DNA from 3 places in the Kribbella sp. NBC_00359 genome. Region 3 is predicted to be linked to each of the others. Evidence: riboswitches for the same ligand, from Rfam matches in the RefSeq annotation. Region 3 holds a riboswitch; each other region holds the start of a gene.
What was found. A riboswitch is a leader RNA that binds a small molecule or an ion and turns the genes downstream of it on or off. The one in region 3 is predicted to bind ZMP and ZTP.
Positions count from the first base shown of each region.

Region 1: another riboswitch for ZMP and ZTP. It lies ahead of OG876_RS26390 (5-aminoimidazole-4-carboxamide ribonucleotide transformylase); the one in region 3 lies ahead of OG876_RS33260 (bifunctional 5,10-methylenetetrahydrofolate dehydrogenase/5,10-methenyltetrahydrofolate cyclohydrolase).
Region 2: another riboswitch for ZMP and ZTP. It lies ahead of OG876_RS36325 (glycine hydroxymethyltransferase); the one in region 3 lies ahead of OG876_RS33260 (bifunctional 5,10-methylenetetrahydrofolate dehydrogenase/5,10-methenyltetrahydrofolate cyclohydrolase).

Region 1 is NZ_CP107975.1:5,390,717-5,396,069, reverse strand. It holds gene OG876_RS26400 (S8 family peptidase) at 1-2,658, opposite strand, end outside; gene OG876_RS26395 (nuclear transport factor 2 family protein) at 2,792-3,199, shown strand; ZMP/ZTP riboswitch at 3,204-3,284, shown strand; partial or broken gene OG876_RS26390 (5-aminoimidazole-4-carboxamide ribonucleotide transformylase) at 3,292-4,215, shown strand; gene OG876_RS26385 (MMPL family transporter) at 4,216-5,353, opposite strand, start outside.
Region 2 is NZ_CP107975.1:7,465,546-7,470,898, forward strand. It holds gene OG876_RS36315 (ABC transporter ATP-binding protein) at 1-432, shown strand, start outside; gene OG876_RS36320 (ABC transporter permease) at 404-1,600, shown strand; ZMP/ZTP riboswitch at 1,643-1,724, shown strand; gene OG876_RS36325 (glycine hydroxymethyltransferase) at 1,753-3,201, shown strand; gene OG876_RS36330 (DHA2 family efflux MFS transporter permease subunit) at 3,262-4,818, opposite strand; gene OG876_RS36335 (GbsR/MarR family transcriptional regulator) at 4,881-5,351, shown strand.
Region 3 is NZ_CP107975.1:6,839,713-6,845,065, reverse strand. It holds gene OG876_RS33270 (helix-turn-helix domain-containing protein) at 1-42, opposite strand, end outside; gene OG876_RS33265 (phytanoyl-CoA dioxygenase family protein) at 142-1,017, shown strand; gene OG876_RS33260 (bifunctional 5,10-methylenetetrahydrofolate dehydrogenase/5,10-methenyltetrahydrofolate cyclohydrolase) at 1,019-1,861, opposite strand; ZMP/ZTP riboswitch at 1,890-1,979, opposite strand; gene OG876_RS33255 (GNAT family N-acetyltransferase) at 1,985-2,617, opposite strand; gene OG876_RS33250 (beta-N-acetylglucosaminidase domain-containing protein) at 2,662-4,410, opposite strand; gene OG876_RS33245 (NUDIX hydrolase) at 4,423-5,037, opposite strand; gene prcA (proteasome subunit alpha) at 5,034-5,353, opposite strand, start outside.

The DNA.
Region 1 (5,353 bases), 1.4 Mb from region 3:
CCACCAGGCGACTCCTGGACCGGCGGACAAGAGTTCGACCTGGCGTGAGGGCGTCGGCACAGACCGACGGCTCGCCCAGCCGATCCCGGTGAACGGGCTCTGCATGCCGCGGTCGACGAAACGGTCGTCGCCGCCCCAGGCGGCGCCGAAGCCGGTCTCGATCCGGGCCATGTCGCGGACGGCCTTGCGGTCGATCGGCTTCACCAACGGTGCGGTGAAACGGTTCGCGGCCTGGTAGACCTCGTACACGTCCGGAGTGTCGCTGTGGGTCTTCTTGGTCGGCTGCAACTGCCACCGGGTCACCGCTTCGGCGAATCCGGTCTCGGGAGCTGTCGTCGGCGTGACGTAGATCCGTCCGGCGGCGAGATCAGCTGCTGTCACCGGCAGAATGTCCGCCTGCCACTCGTCCTTGCCCTTGCCACGCGTGTAAGCGATCGCGCCCTCGGTGATCGTGGTCGGTTGGCCCTCGACTGCGGGAGCCGTCATCCGGATCGCCTTGCGAGCGTCCAGGGTGAACGAGGTGTCCCCGGTGACGGTGAGGTTCGACTCGATGGCGAACGTCGTTGTGTCACCCGTGGGCACGAAGCTGTAGGCCATGTACACGCCCGGCGTGATCCGGTTGGTCGCACGGCCCTGGTCGTCGAGGAACAACTGGTTGAAGTGGCCGTCACTGCTGTTGAACACGTTCACGTAGCCACCGGAGACCGGCTTGCCGTTGCGATCGAGCACCCGGACCGAGGCGTCGTACATCGGCGGCTCGTCATAGGCGTTCAGGGCCAGCCGCAGGCGCCGTTTCCCGGCGCTGTCGATGACGTCGAGCGCACCCTCCCAGATGTTGTCGACGATCGAGGTCCACTGCCCGACGACGTCGCTCAGACCAGTCGGGTCGAAGGTCACCGTGGCGGCGGCGGTCCCACCGGCCGGCACGGTCAGGGTGGCCGGTGACACGGTCACCGTGGACGCGGGTGCCTGCTTGTTCCAGATTGTCACCTCCTGGTCAGCGAACGTGAGCGTGACCGGCTCGGCGCTCGGGTTCGACAACGTGAGAGTGCGCTTCTGCGGGGAGTTGTCAGGGTGCCGGATCGGCCCGAAGTCGACCACACCGACGTTCGGCACCAGGCCGGTCGGGGATGTCGCGATGTCCAGGTTCACCTGTCCGCTGCCGTACCAACCCGTGAAGACACCGGTGCTCTCGGCAGCGCTGCTGCTCAGCCGCGCCTTCAGTTGCTGCCAGGTCAGCTCCGGGTGCTGCTGAAGCAGCAACGCAGCCGCCGCAGTCACCAGCGGCGTGGACCGGGAGGTGCCGAGGCCCATTGTGTACAGGTCGCCGTCGCGGGCACCGGCCCGGGCGCCCAGGATGCCGGTGCCGGGTGCGGCGATCTCCGGCTTCTGCCGCCAGGAGTACGTCGGGCCCATGCTGGTGAACCGGGCCCGGTTGCCGGCAGGGTCGAGCGCGCCCACTGTCAACGCGGAGGCAGCCGTACCCGGCGTCTCGACCGAGAACGGCGTGGCGTAGAGGAAGTCCCCGTCGTCGCCGGCCGCGACCACGAACAGGGCTCCGCTCTGCTCCGTCAGCCGGTCGACCGCGTCGGCCAGCAGGTCGTCACCCTGCATCGGGGCGCGGGCGCCGAGGCTGACGTTGACCAGGTCGGCGTGCTGACCGACGGCCCACTCCATCGCCGCGATCAGCCCGGACACGGTGCCCTCGCCGGCCGCGTTGAGGATCTTGCCGGAGATCAGTTCGGCTCCGGGTGCGATGCCCTTCCGGGCGCCGTCGGACCCGGCACCGTTGCCGGCCACCAGCGACGCGATCTGGGTACCGCGACCGAAGTCGTCCTGCGGGCCTTCGCCGGTGAAGTCCTCGCTGGCCGTCACCTTGCCCTCGAGTGCCGGGTGGCCGGTGTCGATGCCGGAGTCGAGGATCGCGACCTTCACGCCGTGACCGTCGAGGCCGCGGCGCCACGCGGTCGGCGCCTGCACCTGCTTCAGATATCCGTCCAGCGGTGCCGCTGCGGCCTTGGAACCGCTACTCGGCGGCGTCTTGCTCGTCGGTCCCGGGCGCCGCTCAGGCCCAGGGTCACCGTGCAGGGCTGTGTCCAGCCAGATCTTGGCCGGCCGAGGCGACCGGGCGGCCGTCAGGGCCGAACCGAACGCTGTCGCCCGGGACTTCTCGATCCGGCCGGCGGTCGCGCCGATGCTGGCCAGCGTGCGCGTCGAGGTGAAGCCGCCGCTCGCCATCGTCCGCGCGCCGGCGCTCTCCCGCACGATCACCGGCAGGTCTGCGCGGTGCGCGTCGTCGTACCCCATCTCGACGAGGCCGGTCACGTCGAACAGGGCAGGGTCGAGTACGGCGGGAACCAGGCTCGCCACGTCGTGCGGGATCACGCTGATCCGGCCGTGGTCGTTGCGTACGGCGTACCCGACCGCCGGCGCACCGTCGCGGGACTGGACGTCGACCTGTGGCTTCCCGTCCGGGCCGGGCCGCAGCGTGACGTGTTCGCCGGTCAGCAACGTCACTGTGGCGGGGCTCCCGAGTACGGGAGCCGGGGCGCCAACTATCGGTGCCGCGGTAGCGGTGACTGGAACAGTCAGCCCGGACAGCGCCAGCGCGCCGCTGGCCAGCAGCGCCGGTATCGGTAAAGATCGTGGAAACCCCACCGGGTACACCATCCTTGCTGTAGGCACCGATCAGGTGCGGATGTCTTGCCATAGGCACCGATCCGGTGCGTCGTGACCCTTGGTATCCGATCCCACCGGCGCGGTCACCAGACTGCCGTGACAGGAGGCCGACATGACCGGAATCAGTCACCCGCCGACCGACAGCGGTCGCACCCGACTCGAGGCGTACGTCGACGGGTGGCGGCGGCACGACATCGCGGCCGTTCTGGACACGTTGACCGACGACTGCGTGGTGATCGAGTCGTATGGGCCGGTCTATCGGGGCAAGGCGCGGGTCGAGCAGTGGATGAACGCCTGGTTCGGTGCCGGCGGCACCGTCGACGCCTGGGAGATCACGTCATCGGCAGCGGCCGGCGACACGCTGGTCGTCGAGTGGCGCTTCGAGTGCACGTGGAAGGGCGAACCCGGCGCGTTCGACGGCGCCACGATCGCGCGACTCGACCAGGGTCGCATCGCGTACCTCCGCGAGTACGCGACCACCGCTGCGCTCTATGACTGGACCGGCAGCTGGCGCGACTAAGCTGTCCGTAGACCGCGACTGGCGAGGGTGGAGTACCACCGGGGAGCGGGTTGTGAACAAGGCGTCGTCCGCCTGGGCGCCTCCGGCTCTCGTTTCGGAGGCTCCTGATGCGCTATGGCATGAATCCCCACCAGCCCGCCACGATGACGGCTCTCGGCGGCTCCCCGTTCACAGTCGTGTCGGGCGTTCCGTCGTACATCAACGTCCTGGATGCGCTGACCGGGTGGCAGCTCGTCCGCGAGGCGTCCGGTGCCTTCGGCGTTCCGGCGGCTGCGTCGTACAAGCATGTGTCGCCCGCCGGGACGGCGCTTAGTGAAGGCGTGGCCGGCGCCTACCTGCGTGCCCGCGATGCCGATCCCAAGTCGTCGTACGGCGACTTCGTTGCCGTCTCGCATCCGGTCGACGAGGAGCTCGCCGGGGTGCTCAAGCGTGTCGTGTCGGACGGGATCATCGCGCCCGGGTACGACGAGGGCGTGGTCGGGACGTTGGCTGCGAAGAAGCGTGGGAGCTTTCTGGTGCTGGAGGCGGACCCGGTGTTCGAGCCGCCGGCGGAGGAGGTTCGCGAGCTCTACGGACTGCGGTTGACTCAGCGGCGGGACGACGTACCGCTGACTCGTGAGCTGCTGGATCCCGCGGTGCCGCACGCGGCGGCCCGGGATCTCCTGCTCGGGCTGATCGTTGTCCGCTACACGCAGTCGAACACGGTCGCGATGGTCAAGGACGGCATGACGATCGGCGTCGGCGCCGGGCAGCAGTCGCGGGTCGACTGCACCCGCCTCGCCGGCGAGAAGGCTGCCGCGTGGTGGGTCCGCCGTTCATCCGAAGTGCTCGCGGATGTGTCGATGGTGTCCGACGGTGCGCTCCCCTTCGTCGACAACGTCGAGGAAGCGCACCGGTACGGCGTCGCGCACATCGCCGAGCCGGGCGGGTCCATCCGGTCGGACGAGATCGCGGAGGCGTGCGCCGTTCGCGGCATCACCTGGTCGCCGACCGGCGTCCGGCTGTTCCGGCACTGATCAGGCGACGTCGACCTTCGGTGGCTCGCGCTCGGCCGGGGCCGGCTGCGGACCGCCTTCCAGCTGGATGTCGGGGATGATGCGGTCGAGCCAGCCCGGCAGCCACCAGGCCCGGTCGCCGAGCAGGGTCATGACGGACGGGACCAGGATCATCCGGACGATGCTGGCGTCGATGAGAACGGCGACGGCCATGCCGACCGCCAGCATCTTCACCGTCGGATCGTCGTCGAGGACGAAGCTCAGGAAGACCACGATCATGATCGCCGCCGCGGTGGTGATCACCCGCGCGGTCGCGCCGATCCCGATCGCCACGGCGCGATGGCTGTCGTTCGTCGCGATCCAGGCCTCGTGCACCCGGGACAGCAGGAACACCTCGTAGTCCATCGACAGCCCGAACACGATCGCGAACATCAGCATCGGCACGAACGACGGGATCGGCACCTTCTCGTCGATCCCGACCAGGGAGGATCCCCAGCCCCACTGGAAGACCGCGACGATCACGCCATACGCGGCGCCGACCGACAACAGGTTGAGGATCGCGGCCTTGACCCCGATCAGCAGCGAGCGGAAGGCGACGGTGAGCAGCAGGAACGCGAGCAGCACCACGGCGCCGATCAGCCACAGCATCCGCCCGGCCACCTTCTCGGTGAAGTCGACGTACCCGGCGGTGGTGCCGACGACGAAGGTCGGCTCCTGCTGCCCCGCGAGTACGTCGTCGCGGATCCGGTTGACCAGATCCTCGGTCTCCGCCGACGACGGTGACGTGGTCGGGATGACGGTGATGATCGCCGTCGTACCGGCGCTGTTCATGGTCGCCGGTTGGACGGCGGCCACCCCGGCGGTCTTCTGTAGCGTGGACGTGAGGCCGGTCAGCAACGTCTGCTTGTCGGTCGAACTCTCGGACGGGAGCTGTACGACGACCGTCAGCGGACCGTTGGCACCCGGGCCGAACCCTTGGGCGATCAGGTCGTACGCCTTCCGGCTCGAGTCCGCCGCCGGATCGGTGCCGGCGTCGAGCTGGCCCAGATTCATCGAGAACAGTGGGATGGCCAGGATGAGCAGCACGAGGGTGGCGGCGATGCCGTAGGGCCACGGCCGATCGCTCACCCTGCGCCCCCAGCGGGCGAACGCGCTCTGC
Region 2 (5,353 bases), 630 kb from region 3:
CTGCTCCCGCATCGCGACGTACTCGCGAACATCGCCCAGGCGCTCCTCTATCGCTCGATGACCGCGCGCAGCCGCCGCGCCGCGGCCATGGAGGCCTGTGAACGCGTCGGTCTCGGCCACCGCCGGCACCATCTGCCTGGTCAACTGTCCGGAGGCGAGTGCCAACGGGTCGCGATCGCTCGTGCCCTGGTCGGGTCGCCGGCTCTCATCCTCGCCGACGAACCGACCGGCAATCTCGACAGCGTGACCGGAGGCCAGATCCTCGCCCTGCTCCGGGAACTCAACTCCGCCGGCACGACGCTTGTCGTCATCACTCACGACCGCGACGTCGCCGCGGCGGCGGAGCGCCGGATCGAACTCCGCGACGGCGTCCTCCGGCACGACACCGGCCGGGGGGTGACTAATGGCTCGCCCGCTCGACCTGCTCGGTGAGGCCATCCGCGGCCTGCGGGCCCGGCCGCTGCGCAGCGCCCTGTGTGCGGGCGGTATCGCCCTCGGCATGGCAGCCATGGTTGCGGTGGTAGCAATCCCGGCGACCACTCGGCAAGCCCTCCTCGACGAGCTTGGGCAGGACGGCAACCTGCTGACGGTCAGCTCGGGCAACACCATCGACAACCAACCCGCGCCTCTGCCCGCTGAGTCGCCGGCGATGGTGCGGCGAATCGACGGCGTGCTGCAGCTCTCGGCAACCGCCTACCAGTCCGGCTGGACAGCCCGGCGATCCGGGCTCATACCGGTCGCGGACACCAACGGGCTCGCGGTGATCGCGGTCGACGCGGACCTCACCACCACACTCGACCTACGAGTCACGCATGGCCGCTTCCTCGACGCAGCCACGAGCCGCTATCCGGCCGTCGTACTCGGTTCCGGTGCTGCCCGCGCACTCGGGATCGACACCACCGGACCGGACCGCTTGGTGACACTCGGTACGGCGGACGGCCGTCGTACCGTCGTTGCGAGCGTACTCGGCATCCTCGCCGACGCATCGCTCGCGCCCGAGCTCGACAGTGCGGTGCTGATCGGTACCAAGGCCGCCGATGCCCGGCTTGGTGCTCACCGCGGCCCGAGCCGGATCTACGTTCGGGCCGACCCGGATTCCGTCGGTCCGGTCCACTCGCTGCTCGCAGCGACCACCTCTCCCAACGACCCCGGCGCTGTCGTGGTCGGCCGTCCGTCCGATCTCCTGGTGGCTCGCCTCACCGCACAGAGTGCCCTCAACAATCTTGCGCTGGGACTGGGGGCGGTGGCTCTGCTGGTCGGCGGCGTCGGCGTCGCGAACGCGATGGTGGTGTCGGTGCTCGAGCGGCGATCGGAGATCGGCCTGCGCCGGGCGCTCGGTGCCCGCCGGGGTTTCGTGGGCAGCCTGATTCTGATCGAATCCACTCTGCTCTGTGTTGCCGGCGCGGTGGCCGGAGGCCTTGCCGGACTGGTGGTGACCTGGGTGTCCGCGGTGAACCAGGCGGCCGCCGTACAGGTTCCGCTCCTGCCGGTGGGGCTCGGGTTGGCGGGTTCCGTCGTGGTCGGACTGGTCGCCGGTTCGTACCCGGCTCTGCGTGCGGCCCACCTGGCTCCGGCGGCCGCTCTGCGGATCGCTGGGTGATCCCCGGCACCTCGCTGACCTGGGCGCCCGCGCGCGATAGGGTGAGTGGGTCGCGACTGGCGCGCTGAGGTGGAGAACCACCGGGGAGCGAAGAACGGCGGCACCGTGCGCCTGGGTGCCTTCGACCCACTGCAACCGCAGGAGAGACAACGATGACTCAACCCTTCGATGCCGCCGCCGCTTCGGCCGCGTACCGCAACGCGCTCGAGGTGATCGGCGCGGTGGAACCGACCATCGCCGGCGCGATCAGGGCCGAGCTGGCCGACCAGCGCTCGTCGCTGAAGCTGATCGCGAGCGAGAACTACGCCTCCCCCGCCACTCTGCTCACGATGGGCAACTGGCTCTCGGACAAGTACGCCGAGGGCACCATCGGGCACCGCTTCTACGCCGGCTGCCAGAACGTCGACACCGTCGAGCAGGCCGCGGCCGACCATGCCATGGCCCTGTTCGACGCACCGCACGCCTACGTCCAGCCGCACTCCGGCATCGACGCGAACCTGGTCGCCTTCTGGGCGATCCTGGCCCAGCGGATCGAGTCCCCGGCGCTGGCCGAGGCGGGCGCCAAGCATGTCAACGACCTGTCCGACGAGGACTGGACGAAGCTCCGCAAGGCGCTCGGCGACCAGAAGATGCTCGGCATGTCGCTCGATGCCGGAGGTCACCTGACCCACGGCTTCCGGCCGAACATCTCCGGCAAGATGTTCAACCAGCACTCCTACGGCACCGACCCGGAGACCGGGTTGCTCGACTACGACGAGGTCGCCCGGAAGGCCCGCGAGTTCAAGCCGCTGATCCTGATCGCCGGCTACTCGGCGTACCCGCGGAAGGTGAACTTCGCGAAGATGCGCGAGATTGCCGACGAGGTCGGCGCGACGCTGATGGTCGACATGGCCCACTTCGCCGGCCTGGTCGCGGGCAAGGTGTTCACCGGCGACTTCGACCCGATCCCGCACGCACACGTCACCACGACCACCACGCACAAGTCGCTGCGCGGCCCGCGCGGCGGCATGGTGCTGTGCCAGCCGGAGTACGCCGACTCGGTCGACCGCGGTTGCCCGATGGTGCTGGGCGGACCGCTCAGCCAGACGATGGCTGCGAAGGCGGTCGCGCTCGCCGAAGCCCGGCAGCCGTCGTTCCAGGAGTACGCGCAGGCGGTCGCCGACAACGCGGTCACGCTGGCCGAGGGCCTGATGAAGCGTGGCGTGAAGCTCGTGACGGACGGGACCGAGAACCACCTCGTGCTGCTCGACGTCTCGTCGTACGGCATCACCGGCCGGCAGGCCGAGTCCGCGCTGCTCGACGCCGGCATCGTGACCAACCGGAACGCCGTCCCGCGCGACCCGAACGGCGCCTGGTACACCTCGGGTGTCCGGATCGGCACGCCGGCGCTGACCACCCGCGGCTTCGGCGGCGACGAGTTCGACCGGGTCGCCGAGCTCATCGTCGACGTCCTCTCCGCCACCACGCCGACTACGACGTCGGCCGGCGCCCCGTCCAAGGCGAAGTACGTGCTCGCCGACGGCGTCGCGGACAAGACCAAGGCCGCCTCGTCCGAACTGCTCGACAAGCACCCGCTGTACCCGGGCCTCGAGCTCAGCTGACACACCCAGCGGCGCCCGCTCTCCCGTCCGGGGAGCGGGCGGCCGAGGGGCGCCAGCGAGTCAGGCGTTCTGCTTCTCGACGCCCATCAGGGCTTCCCGCGACGGCTTGGCGGCCCGCTTCGGCATCAGAGCCGCCGCCAGGACGGCGCCCGCGACCGCGATTCCCGCCGACACCCACATGGTGGTGTTGAGACTGGTCATGAACGCGTCCCGAACATTGCTCAGCAGGTCGGCGGAGCCCGACTTCGTCGCAACGGCGAGCCCGCCACCAAGCCCCTTCTCGACCGCACCCGCAGCCTGGGCGGGCAGTCCGGTTGCGTCGACATTGCTGCGGTAGACCGAGTTCAGCACCGTGCCCAGGACCGCGATGCCGACCGTGCCGCCAACCTGACGGAATGCCTGCAGCAGCCCGGATCCGGTCCCGGCCCGTTCCGGATCGAGCACGCCCAACGCCGCGTTCATTGCCTGCGGCATCGAACATCCGAGACCGAAACCGACCACCACGAACCAGATCGCGGTGTACCCGTACCCGATGCCGAGCTCCGTGAAGGCCCCGAGCATGAACCCGAGGGCCATCACCACGAACCCGGCCATCACCACCAGCCGGGTCCCGGCCTTCGCCTCCACCGGCTCGGCCAGCTTCGCGCCGAGCGTCATCCCGGCGATGAACGGCAACAACTTGAGCCCGGTGTGCAGCGCGTCCGATCCGTTGATGCCCTGGAAGTACTGCGGCATCGTGAACAGCAACCCGAAGATCGCGAACACCGACACCGTGAGCAGCACCGCGCCGCCAGTGAACGTCTTCTCGTGGAACAACCGCAGTTCGATCAACGGCCGCGTGGTCCGCCGCTGCCAGAGCAGGAACGCGGCGATCAGTACGACGGCCAATCCCAGGAACAGCACGGTGACACCATCGGTCCACGACGTCTCGCCGGCCTTGGTCACGCCGTACACCAGGGACGCCAGACCGGCGCTGGAGAGCACGATGCCGAGCCAGTCGATGGCCGGCCGCCGCGAACTGCGGCTCTCGGGGACGAGCAGCGTGACCGCGAGCGCCGCGATCAACGCGATCGGGACGTTCATCAAGAAGATCCACTGCCAGCCGGCGTGGTCGAGCAGCAGTCCGCCGACGATCGGGCCGAGCGGCATACCGATGCTGTTGGCAACGACGAAGAACCCGATCGCCTTCTTCCGGTCCTCCTCGGTGCGGAAGAGGACGGTGATCAGCGACAGCGCCACCGGAACGATCATCGCCGCCCCGACACCGAGGAACGCCCGCGAGGCGATCAGGCCCTCGGCCGAGTCGGCCAGGCCGCAAGCGAGCGAGGCGGCGCCGAACAGGGTGAGCGCGATCGCGATGATCCTGCGCCGCCCGTACCGGTCGCCGAGGAGACCGGCCGGCAGCAGGAGGGCCGCGAGGACGAGGTTGTAGCTGTTCGCCATCCACTGCAACTGGCTGGTGGAGGCGTCGAGGTCGGACGCCAGCGTCGGCAGTGCGACGTTGAGCACGGTTGTGTCCAGGCCGAGGACCAGGACGGCGAGGCACAGCGCGATGAGTACTCCGAAGCGGCGGGCGCCGGTGAGCGTCGGCCCTTCGGCAACGGAGGTCGAAGTCATGGGTTCAAATTATCAGAAGTTTGTGATAGTTCCGATACATCAAATTACTGTAAGCTTCAACCATGGCGCAGGAACCGAGCCCGGAAGAGATCAGCCAGTTCGTCGAGCGCTTCGCCGGCGTGCTGGCCAACAGCGGCGTCCCGACGATGTCGGCCCGGGTGATGGGCCGGATGCTGGTCAGCCCGACCGGCACGATGACCGCCGCCGAGCTGGCCGAGTCGCTCAAGATCAGCCAGCCCGCCGTCTCCGGCGCGGTCCGCCAACTGCTCCAGGTGTCGTTCATCTCCCGCGAGCGGCTGCCCGGGTCGCGCAAGGACCACTACCGGATCCGCGAGGACGTCTTCGCCGCGATCCTCGAACGCCGCAACGACGCCCTCGGCGAATGGGAGTCCAGCAGCCGCGCCGGCGCCAACCTCTTCGGCCCCGACTCCCCCGTCGGCCACCGCCTCACCGAGGCCGCCGACTTCTTCGCCTTCATCAAGACCGACCTCGACCAGCTGATCAAGAACTGGCGCGCCGAGCACCCACGCTGAGA
Region 3 (5,353 bases):
GACCACGGAGTTCACGCTGATCACCGGGGGTTGCGAGGTCACAAACAGATAGTAATGCGCACGCCCGCGACATTGGCCGGGCCCGGTGTGCTCTGAGACTGTGAAGCCGGTCATCGCCCCCAAGGCCGGATGGAGCATCAGATGCAGCCTGTCACCGCCGTACCCAGCTTCGCCGAGGTCACCGAGGAGTTGGTCGAGTCCTTCCGGCGGGACGGCTTCGTCGTCCTCGATCACGCCGTGACACCCGACCAGGTCACGGCGCTCCATGCCGCGGCCGAGGCTCTGTGCCGTGGTGACCTCGGCGTCATCGACGGAGGTCCAGCCGCCGAGCCGACCGCGGATGTCCTGCGCAAGTACCTGTGCATCCACCAGCCGCACAAGGCGTCCGACGTGGCACTCGCCGCGTTACAGGCGCCACGGGTGGTGGCCGCGCTGACCGCGGTGATCGGGCCGAACGTCAAGGCCATGCAGTCGATGCTGTTCATCAAGCCCGAGGGGAAGCCGGGCCAGGCCTGGCACCAGGACGAGTTCTTCATCCCGACCAGGGACCGCTCGCTGACCGCGGTGTGGATCGCGCTCGACGATGCCACCGTGGAGAACGGCTGCCTGTGGGTTCTGCCGGGCTCCCACCGCCGCGGGGTCATCTATCCCGACCGGGAGCAGGACGATCTCCGCTTCGACTGCACGGTGGAGGCGTTCGACTTCCCGTACACCGACGACGACGCCGTCCCGGTCGAGGTGCCCGCGGGTTCGGCGGTGATCTTCAACGGCTACCTGCTGCACCGATCACTGCCGAACACCGGCCGGCACGGACTCCGCCGGGCGCTCGCCAACCACTACATGAGCGCGGAGTCGCTGCTCCCCTGGCAGTCCGTGCCACCCGGCGTCCACGTCGGCAAGCATGACTACCGCGACATCGTGATGGTGGCCGGGACCGATCCGTACGCCTACAAGGGCATCGACGATCTCGCCCGCCCGCACTCCCGCCGGGACAAGGACGGCGGGTGCGACCGCTGACTCAGCCCGCCTGAGCCTCGGCGGCGTCGACGGCCTGCTCCAGCAGAAGGGCGATCGTCATCGGTCCGACGCCGCCCGGCACCGGCGTGATCAGGCGGGCGACCTGGGCCGCGTCCTCGAAGTGCACGTCGCCGATGTTGCCCTCGTTGTACCCGGCATCGACCACCACCGCGCCCGGCTTCAGCCAGTCGCCGCGGACGAAGTTCGGTTTGCCGACCGCCGCCACCACGATGTCCGCGGTCCGGACGATCTCCGGCAGGCCGAGGGTCCGCGAGTGGGTGTAGGTGACGGTCGCGTTCGATGCCAGCAGCAACATCCCGACCGGCTTGCCGAGAATCGGGCTGCGGCCGATCACGACCGCGTGCGCCCCAGTGATCGGTACGTCGTACGCCTCGAGCAGGCGCATGATCCCGCCGGGCGTCGCGGACCGGAACCCGGGATCGCCGAACGCCATCGCGGCGAACGACCGCATCGTCACGCCGTCGACGTCCTTGGCCGGATCGATCGCCTCGAACGCGGCCCGCTCGTCGATCTGCGCCGGCACCGGGTGCTGCAGCAGGATCCCGTGTACCGCGGGGTCGCTGGAGAGCTTGTGAATCTCGGCGACCAGTTCGCCGGTGGTCGTTTCCGCGGGCAGTACGACGCTCCGCGACGCGATGCCGGCCTTCTTCGACCGGTTCTGCTTCATCCGCACGTACGTCGCCGACGCGGGGTCATCGCCCACCAGCACCGTCGCCAGGCACGGCTGCACGCCGGCCTTCTCCTGCAGGGCCTTCGCCCTGGCGGCCGACTGAGCCACGATCTCCGCGGCGAGGTCGGTCCCGGTCATCAGTTCAGCAGTCACAGCGCGCTCCTTCGGGCGTCGACGACAGGTCGTGTGCCCAGGCGCGCGGCTCGGCCGGAGTTCCCGGCGGACCGTTCCCCGGTGGTGGCCCACCTCAGCGCCAGTCGCGGTCCGCCGTTCAGCCTACGCGATGAACCAGGACCGGCAGTCCTCCAGGCCGACGACCTCGACCGGGGTCTCCTGCCAGTCCTCGCGGGTCAGGCGGAGCCGATCCGACACCACCGGCTTGCCGTGCAGCACGTCGCGGGAGATGCCGTCCGGGCGATAGCCGAGCTTGCGCGACACGCCCTGCGAGCCGGCGTTGTCCTGGAAGACCTCGGTCAGCGCCGCCTCGGCATCCAGCCCGGCGAAGGCGAGGTGCAGCAGTGCTCTCCGGGCCTCGGTGCCGAAGCCCTGGCCATGGTGCTCGAGCCCGAGCCACGACCACGTCTTGACCTCGCGGAGGATGGCGAAGTCAGTTGCCCGCAGCGCCACGATGCCGAGGGGGACGCCGTCGCGGAACACACCGAGCTGCAGTGCCCAGTTCTGCGGCGTCCAGGACGACAGGTCCTCCCAGTAGCCCTGCAGCACGCTCCGAGCGCGTTCGGAGGGCGGACGGTCTGTCCACGGGGTGAGGAACGGCTGCTCGCCCGGCTGGTGGACGCCGGCGGCCGCGACGTCGGCCAGCGCCGCCAACTCCCCCTCGTCCGGCTGTCGCAGTACGAGCCGTTCAGTGACGAGTCGGAGGCCGCGCAGCGGCCAGTGATCGATCAGCACCGGGTCATCCTCCCGGTCCGGGCGAGACGCGGCAAGCCAAATTCCTACGAGTCCATCACCCTGGTCAGGAACATGTCGGCGACGCCGTCGGCGATGCGGGGGTAGGTCTGGGAGTGCGGGAGGCGGATGTCGCGGATCTCCTCGGCCTGGGTGACCAGGTGGTTGATCTGGGCCCGGCTGGTGGCGACGTCCGAGCTGTTGCCCTCGGCTCGTGCTTCGAGGACGCGGAGGGCCTCGCGGAGCGCCTGACCCCAGTAGAAGCTCGCGTCGAGCCAGGCATCGGTCTCGTCTGCGAAGGACGGGTCGGAGACACCGGCGCGGATCTGCGCCGGAGCGTTCTCGATCGCCTCGAAGTACGGCTCGAGCCCCGCGATCGCGCCGGCCAGGTCGCCGCCCTCCCAGGTCGCCCAGAACGCGGCGATCTTCGCGGCCAGCACCGGCGCGTTCGCCAGGTGCAGTTTCCCGTCGTACGTCGTCAGGTCGGCGAAGACCTCGAGCGCGGCGATCGTCTCGGGGTCGCCGGAGGCCCGCTCGGCGATCGCGCGATGCCAGGACGCCTGCTGGTCGTACGTCGCCGGGTTCCAGCCGAACTCCGCGAACGAGTAGAGCGCGAGCTTGCTGGCCCCGGCCTGGTTCATCGGGTTCGAGATCACGCCGACGACCTGGTCGGCCAGGCCGGGCTCGCGGTTGCTGTAGTCCGCGAGCAGGATCCGGCCGTGCGCGTAGTCGTTGACCGGGTAGTTGTCCCAGATCAGGATGTCGTGCCCGAACACGGCCTTCGCCTCGGCCGCTTGTGCGCTCGTGATCGTGTGCGGGACGACACCGATCCCGGTCCAGTGCACGACGATCGCACTGTCCAGCTGCTCCCGGAGCGCCTGCTTGTACGGCGACTCGGTCACGTCGTAGTACTCGGTCGGCACCATCTGCAGCGGGGCGAGATCGGGCTTGGTCGCGACCCACTCGCGCTGGATCCGGTTCAGGAGGTCGCTCTGCGCCCGTCCGGCTCCACCGCCACCGGCGCCGTACTTCTCCTCGTCCTCGGCGCAGTGCCACTTCTCGTACTCGATGTCGTCCAGCGGCACGTTGAACGCCCGGGCACCGAGCTCGTAGAGCGCCTCGAACTTGGCGATCAGCGCCTGGAACTCGGTGTCGTCGGTGTAGCGGATCGACAGGCCGGGCGAGAGCGCGAAGGTGAAGTCGACCTTGTTCCGCAGCGAGCGCTCGATCAGCTCGCCGAGCTCGGCCAGCTTGTCGGCCGGGTACGGGTCGCGCCACTGCTCGCGGTGGTACAGGTCGTCCTTCGGGGCGTACTGGTACGTGTTCATCCGGTGGGCGCCGAGGTAATCCAGGTGGTCGAGCCGGTCCGCGTGCGACCACGGCGTGCCGTAGAAGCCTTCGATCGAGCCGCGGTACCGCATCGTCGGCCAGTCGCGGATCTCCACACCGTCCAGATGGTTGCCCTGGACAAGTTGTGCGAAGGTCTGCGCGGCGTAGAAGGTCCCGTCCGTGTCGACGCCGTCGAGCACGATCTGGTTTCCGCCCACGACGACGACGTACCCCTCGGCCGGCAATCCCTCGGCCGCCTCCACGCCAACGGCGGCAGCGCTCGCGCCGAGCCTGACCGTCACGTCCGCTTCCCCGTCGGTGATGGTCTGTACGCCGACGCGCGCGAGAGCCTCGCGGACGACGCGCTCGGCGTCCGGGTCAGTGGTCGGACCGTGCACCAGCCCGATCGTGTCGCCGAGGTCGATGCCGTCGTCGCGGCGGGTGGTCTGCTGCGGTTCTGGAGTCACGATCCCAAGCTTTCAGAGAAGTCCGGCGTGGTCGAGAGCGAGGTACGCGGCATCGATTCCCGTCATCGCGCCAGGCGTCCGGAGCTCGGTGCGGAACGCGTCCACGGTCAGCTCGACCGGCACACAGTCCTCGAACTCGTCGAGCGCCTGCTTCCCGTCCGGCCGGCAGCCGCGGGCGATCGCGACGTACTTGCGAAAGGTCGAGGACGCCGAGGACCACTGCCAGCCGACCAGGTCGAGCGACTCGCAGGTGTACCCGGTCTCCTCCTCGAGCTCGCGGGCACCGGCCAACGCCGGGTCCTCCCCCGGCTCGACCAGCCCGCCGGGCAGGTTGGTGACGATCCGGTCGGGTCCGGCCCGGAACATCCGGATCGTCACGATCCGGCCTTCCGGGGTCAGCGGCAGCACGGTGATGCCGGCCGAGATCCCGGCGGACGACTCCGGGCCGAGCACGTCCCACTCCGCCTCGCGACCGTCCGGCAACCGGTAGCGCCGAAGCTGCACGGTCAGGAACCGGTGGAACCCCGGCTCCTCGCCGAGCAACTCCCACGGCTGTGGATCGCCGGGACGAGACAGGTCAGCCGCCGCGGAGTCCGCGGCGGCTGAACCTTCAGCTGACTCGCTCACAGCGGCCGGTTGTCGTCCGGCTCCTCAGGTGGCGCGATGGGTACGTCGTCCGCCGGCGCGACCGGGGTGTCGTCGGCCGAGGAAGCCGGCGTGGCGTCCCCACCGGGTTTTGCCTCGACGGGCTCAGTGGGAGTCTCGTCCGGTTTGGACTCGGACAGGATGCGCGCCAGCGTCTCCTCGGAGATCCGCTTGAACTTGCGCACCTGGGTCCGCGTCCGGTCCAGGACGGCGACCTCGATCTGGTCCGGGGTCAACTGGCGGACCTCGGTGCCGTCATGGCCGAGCGCATCCACGGCCAGCCGGAGCGCGCCGGCCA